Regions from separate parts of the Rhizobium sp. A22-96 genome, predicted to be linked through region 2. Evidence: predicted binding sites of a transcription regulator. Region 2 holds the regulator's gene; the other holds the start of a gene.
The links. Region 2 encodes LexA, which represses DNA repair genes until DNA is damaged. Its sites were predicted from a motif close to TGTTCNNNNTGTGTTCNG; they were not measured.
Positions count from the first base shown of each region.

Region 1: the regulator LexA is predicted to act here: its motif matches at 1,623-1,640, upstream of ACQZ6F_RS12920 (PA0069 family radical SAM protein).

Region 1 is NZ_JBNWDQ010000003.1:39,712-43,120, reverse strand. It holds gene moaB (molybdenum cofactor biosynthesis protein B) at 1-428, shown strand, start outside; gene ACQZ6F_RS12930 (hypothetical protein) at 459-773, opposite strand; gene ACQZ6F_RS12925 (glycosyl transferase) at 950-1,468, opposite strand; gene ACQZ6F_RS12920 (PA0069 family radical SAM protein) at 1,710-2,867, shown strand; gene ACQZ6F_RS12915 (ribonuclease HII) at 2,977-3,409, shown strand, end outside.
Region 2 is NZ_JBNWDQ010000003.1:902,022-905,430, forward strand. It holds gene ACQZ6F_RS17205 (ComEC/Rec2 family competence protein) at 1-970, shown strand, start outside; gene lexA (transcriptional repressor LexA) at 951-1,673, opposite strand; gene ACQZ6F_RS17215 (VOC family protein) at 2,069-2,956, shown strand; gene kdsA (3-deoxy-8-phosphooctulonate synthase) at 2,953-3,409, shown strand, end outside.

The sequences.
Region 1 (3,409 bases), 860 kb from region 2:
GCCACAGGCTGGCGGGCCGCGCCATTGTTTCCGATGACAAGGAACGCATCCGCGCGCAGGTGGAGGCCTGGACAAAGGACGCAGCCGTGGACGTGGTGATCACCACGGGCGGCACTGGCTTCACCGGTCGCGATGTGACGCCCGAAGCGCTGGAGCCCTTATTCGAAAAACGGATGGACGGCTTTTCCGAAGTCTTCCATCGCATTTCCTACGATAAGATCGGCACGGCGACGATCCAATCCCGGGCGACCGGCGGTGTAGCCAACGCCACCTTCATCTTCGTGCTGCCGGGCTCTCCCGGCGCCTGCAAAGATGCCTGGGATGGCATATTGAAGGCTCAACTCGACTACAGGCACATGCCCTGCAATTTCGTGGAGATCATGCCGCGCCTGGACGAGCACCTGAAGCGTGGCGGCGGTTCCCGCTAGGTCCTGCGTCTCCGTGGGACATTTGCAGCCCTATGCTTTCGGCCCCGGCAAGACAGGAATTGATTCCCATCTTTCGCCATTGAGAATGATGCAGCTCCGGCCGGAGGCGTCACTGACCATCATCGTCCAGCTGCCGCTTTCAGCAACATAGATCTCAACGATCGTGTTGGGGTCGAGCTTGCCGACAGCCGACAGCTTTTCAGAAAGATTGTCGCCCAGGAACGCGATCATGTCGACGCGCTTGGCGCAGGCGAGTGTCGCTTGGGAGGCAGCGACGCCGGGATAGAGAATCGCACTGGCAAGGACGGCCGTAGCCATCAGGCGGTAGAACATCGTGCGTTTCATAACGCACCTCCTTCTGCCGAAATCTCGGCGGAAAAGGAGAGTTCCGCTGACCAGTTCCGCCGCATACCGGCATCATCATGGTCGGCCGCCCAACGCGACACGCGAAAGGTGCCGCCACACAGAAATTATGGCAGCTATTTACCAGTTTACAAACGGAATCTAGGCGGAGTGACGCTCTATCGTGCCGCCCGCGCCACCCAGGATGGAATGAGCTCGCTCGAAAGCTTGCGGGCTTTCTGGCCTTTGGCGAATTCAGCCAGCCGCATGCCGGTCCTGGCGATGGCGATGGCTTGTGGCCTGGATACCAGCAATCCCAGCTCCAAAGGCGGTGTACCGCGCCCGACGCGTTGCAGGAATGGCCGGCGATAGCCGCGCGAAGCAGTAAAGCGCGCCGGCACCTTGTTCAGCGAGACATATTCGGCGATCTCATCGATCCAACCGGCCTGCGGCCGAGCACCGGGCTCCACAAAAAGCAGCCATTCGCCGCGTGCCGAGCGCAATATGTCCTTTATGTCCCATTGCGAATAGAACCGGCAGCCGGCAGCATCCGCCACGCGTGAGGTGCCGTCCCGCGAGCCGTGGTCCAGCACGACGACATCGCTGACGAGGCCCTCGATCGCGCCCGCCACCAATGCCGCCAATGTCTGCGCCAGCTCAGGTTCCTGATCCTGGCATTCGATGATTACCGTCAACATTGCCCATTTATAGAGCGGCGCACAATTTATTGCCAGCGCCTAACCCTGGCGTCTGAGCGTTTAAGAAAAGCGTGATACGCCGCTTCGAATCTCGCACCGTCATCACTGATGCCGCTCGCCTCCAGGGCTCGATGGAAAATGATTTCTTCTTTTTTGTTCTTGCATTGTTCTCATTTGTCGGATAGGAATTTAATCATCTTAGACGCGGCATGCGGCCCCATGAACCGCCCTGGAGCTACCGATGAACGAGCAGTCCCTTGCAGGGCAGGCCGCATTCGCGCCTGCCAACACGCCAGACATTGCCAATGCTTTGATCGCCGATGCCGGCCTCCGGATTGAGGTGGAGCGTCGACGCGGACGCGGCGCCGGATTGAACCCGAGCGGCCGGTTCGAGCCGATGCAGCGCGAGACCTTTGACGACGGTTGGCAGACCCTTGAAGAGCTCCCACCGTTCAAGACCGAAGTGCAGGTGGAAAAGCCGCGCACGGCCATCACCCGCAACGAATCGCCCGATATCCCCTTCGACCGCTCGATCAATCCCTATCGCGGCTGCGAGCATGGCTGCATCTACTGCTTCGCCCGGCCGTCGCATGCCTATATGGGCCTTTCTCCGGGGCTCGATTTCGAGGCGAAGCTCTTTGCCAAGCCGGATGCGCCGAAGCTTCTGGAGCGAGAGCTGGCAAAGCCCGGCTACAAGCCGCGCGTCATCGCCATCGGCACCAACACGGACCCCTATCAGCCGATCGAGAAGGAATGGCGGATCATGCGCCAGATCCTCGAAGTGCTGAACAGGGCGAACCATCCGGTTGCCATCGTCACCAAATCGGCGCTGGTCATGCGCGATATCGACATCCTCAAGGACATGGCCGCGAAGAACCTCGTGCGGGTCGGACTATCTGTGACGACTCTCGACCGCAAGCTGGCCCGCACCATGGAACCGCGCGCCGCGACGCCAGCGCGGCGGCTGGAGGCGATCCAGGCCTTGAGCGAAGCCGGCATCCGGACCTCGATCTTGGTGGCGCCGATAATTCCCGCCCTCAACGACCATGAGATCGAGCGTATCCTCGATGCCGGCAAGGCCGCTGGCGCGCAGGAGGCGAGCTATGTGATCCTGCGGCTGCCGCTGGAAGTCAGTCCGTTGTTTCGCGACTGGCTGCTGCAGCATTATCCGGATCGCTACCGCCATGTCATGTCGCTGATCCGCTCGATGCGCGGCGGCAAGGATTACGACGCCGAGTTCGGCAAACGCATGAAGGGCGCCGGCCCCTATGCCTGGCAGATCAGCCGACGCTTCGAAATGGCGACGCGACGACTTGAGCTTGTCAGGCGCAATATCGCCCTGCGCGATGATCTGTTCGTGCCGCCTGATGGCAGCGGCGTGCAGCTCTCGCTGCTTTGACGGTTCCTCGCGGGTTTTCCCTGAGCCCGCCGGAAGAAAGCCCCCCAGGTTCGCCGCCCTGATCCACCGGGGGCTTGCAGGAGATCGGGTGGTGTGCGAGCTTCGCCGCATGCCACGCAGCACATCACCCGATTCTCCCATGCTTTTCGACGAAGCGCCGATCGTTCCGAGCTTCGAGCTGGAATTGATTGCCCGCCGCGCCGGGCACTGGCCGGTCGCCGGGGCCGACGAGGCTGGCCGAGGCCCTCTCGCCGGACCTGTCGTTGCTGCAGCCGTCATTCTCGATCCCGAGCGCATCCCACAGGGGCTGAACGATTCCAAGCAGCTCACAGCCGCCAGGCGGGAAGCGCTGTTTGTCGAGATCCTCGCGACAGCAACGGTCTCGATCGCGTCCTCAAGTGCTGCACGCATCGATACCACCGACATCCGCAAGGCAAGCCTCGATGCAATGCGCCGCGCCATTTGCAGCCTGGCGATACCGGCAAGCTATGTATTGACGGATGGCCTCGACGTACCGGCAGGGCTTGCCTGCCCCGGAAAGG
Region 2 (3,409 bases):
ACTGGCGACATACGGGCTTGCCGCAAATCTCGCCGCCATGCCGATCGTCTCGTTCATTGTCATGCCGTTCGGTATGATGGCCATGTTGCTGATGCCGCTTGGCCTTGATGCGCCATTCTGGAAAGTCACCGGTGAGGGACTGGAACTGGTCATCCTGATCGCCAAGACCGTGGCGGGCTGGGGAGGCGATATCACCTTTGGCCGTCAAGCGGGCTGGCTCATGCCGACTTTCATAGCCGGCTTCCTGATCATGACCATGTTGCGGACCCGCCTGCGCCATGTCGGGCTGCTGCTGTTGCTCTCAGCGATCGGTGCAGCAACATTCAGTTCCGGCGTGCCGAAGCCGGATCTGATGATTTCCGAAGATGGCGCTCTGGTCGCGTTGCGACAGGACTACATCTTGGCAACGAACCGCGAAAGACCGCAGGCTTTTATCTTCGAGCAATGGCAGAAGGCGCTGGTGGCAGCAGAACACCAACCGCCAACCATTCTTCCGGCCGACAGCCGGCTCCCTCATGTCAGCAAAGCAGATCGCCGCCGGCGGTTAAGCACGGAGGAACAAAACGCAGTGCGCAAGGCAATGGAGGAAGCGCTCGATCAGACGATGCAGGGAAGCTTTGCCTGCCAGAAGGGTGCATGGTGTGTCGCAATGCTTGAAAACGGCGCAATGCTCGTCACCATCGAGGACGCAGCCTATCTACCGCCTGCTTGCGATACCGCAAATATCGTCGTTACGCCGATAAAACTGCGTCTCGATCGCTGCCGCTCCGGAGCAATGCTTTTCACCGGCGCTACATTGAGGCGAACCGGCTCGGTCGAAATGAATTTCGACTCGGACACGCCTATCATCTCCACAGCTTTCGACAATCCGCAACGCCCATGGATGCGGCACCGAACCTATGATTGGCGCACCGGAACCTATGGTGTGCCAATCCGTTCTGCGTCACCAGTCAATGATAGCGGCGAATGAGGCCGACAAGCTTGCCCTGGACCTTGACGCGATCCGGCCCGAATATGCGTGTTTCATATGCCGGATTGGCGGCTTCTAGAGCGATGGAAGCGCCCTTGCGGCGAAACCGCTTCAACGTTGCTTCTTCGTCATCCACAAGGGCGACAACAATGTCACCGGGATTGGCAGTCGTCGAATTGCGGATGATGACGGTATCGCCGTCAAAAATGCCGGCATCGATCATCGAATCGCCCCGCACTTCCAAGGCATAATGTTCGCCCGAACCGAGCATATCGGCGGGAACGGTTATTTCATGGGTATTGTTCTGGATGGCCGAGATCGGAACGCCGGCTGCGATGCGGCCCATGACGGGCACCGACACCGAACTGTTCTGGTCGTCATTGGCCACCTTTGGGGGAGCAGGCGGCGCGACCGGCTGTGGCTTGCCAAGACTGCCTTCGATGACGCTCGGTGAAAAGCCGCGGCGCGGCTGCAGGCTGGGATTGTAGGCATCCGGCAGCTTGATGACTTCGAGCGCTCTTGCCCGGTTCGGCAGGCGACGGATGAAGCCTCGCTCTTCCAAAGCCGTGATCAAACGGTGAATGCCGGACTTGGATGCAAGATCCAATGCGTCCTTCATTTCATCGAAAGATGGTGGAACGCCGGACTCCTTCATCCGTTCGTGAATGAAGAGAAGCAGTTCCTGCTGCTTGCGCGTCAACATCGTCTTGGAACCCCAGAATCAAGAGAAACGTCGTGAAACAAATCCAGAACGGACACTATATGTTCCATATGTGTTCCGCAAGTACTTAAATTTCGGTAAAGCTTTGCCCTGTCAGTTAGATATTTAAAATTATCGAATGGATCGTGGCGCGGCGGCGAATGGTTATATCGGTGCTAACATAACGATAAATATGGGAAAACGCCGCTGGATGCGCAGACGGAGTGGTTTTGAGTTTAAGTCACCTATCTGAAGCATGGCTGAAATCTAGCTTGTACCGAGAAGGTTCGGCTGCTGTCGAGAAACAGTCATTGTCCAGCATCATCGCTGCGCTGCTTTGGCCTTGAATTGGACCGTGGATCGGCGCAAACCTGCCGCAGCAGAAAATCGGAGACGCCATGACTTCGTTGCCGCATCCGCTGGATCATCTTGTGTTGCCGACGGTCAATATCGCATCGGCGCGTGAACGCCTTGGCAGGCTTGGCTTTACGGTGGCTCCGGATGCGCGCCATCCCTTTGGCACCGAGAACGCATGCGTCTTCTTTGCCGACAAGACCTATCTGGAGCCCCTCGGGGTCACATCTCTGGAGCAGTGTGAAAAGAGCATCGAGGACGGCAATGTCTTCGTCGCTCGTGATCAGGCCTATCGGTTTCGAATGGGTGAAGACGGGTTCTCCGGAGTGGTTTTCGGCACGAACGACGCTGTCGCTGACGACGAACGTTTCAAGGCCGGCATGATCTCCGCCGGACGGATGCTGGATTTTTCGAGGCCGATGAAGATGCCGGATGGCACGGAAACCCAGGCGGGTTTCCGTCTTGCCTTTGCCGCCGATCTGCGTGCGCCCGATTTCCTGGCCTTCTGCTGCCAGCGCATCAATCCGTCGCCCGCCGATCGCAGCGTGCTGGAGCGCCATGAAAATGCTGTCACCGGCATTGCGCGGGTGGCGATATCGACGACCAAACCCGCCGCGTACCGCTCGTTTTTCGAGGAGATCATAGGTGACCCCAGGATATCCGAGCATTCCTTCGGGCTGACAATCCGGGCTGCCAATGCCGACATCGATCTCCTGACGCCGGAAGGCATGGAGGCGTTTTACGATTTGCGGGTCGGCAAGGACGATCCGGGGCTTCGAGCCCGCGCAATCCTTTTCAAAACACGCGATCTTTCCGTGACATCGTCGCATTTCGCTGCTAACGGCGTCACCTACACGCGTAAGAACAATCGTATATTGGCAAAGCTGGCGCCCGCAGCGGGCGCTCTTTTCGCCTTCGAGGAGATAGCATGAGCACGAATTCGGAAGTGATCGTCGGCGAGGGAGCGTCCAAGGTTCTGTTTTCCAACACTGCCAAGCTGTCGCTGATCGCCGGCCCCTGCCAGATGGAGAGCCGCGAGCATGCCTTCATGGTGGCCGGCGTGCTGAAGGAACTCTGCGACAAGCTCGGCATCGGCCTTGTCTATAAATCCTCCTATGACAAGGCGAACCGCACCTCGCTCTCCGGCAAGCGCGGTATCGGCATCGAGAAGGGATTGGAAATTTTTGCCGATCTCAAGAAGGAATATGGCTTTCCGGTGCTGACCGATATTCACACCGAGGAACAATGCGCCGTTGTCGCCAAGACGGTTGATATCCTGCAGATCCCGGCCTTCCTTTCGCGCCAGACCGACCTGCTGGTCGCCGCCGCCAAGACCGGCCGCGTCGTCAACGTCAAGAAGGGCCAGTTCCTGGCGCCCTGGGACA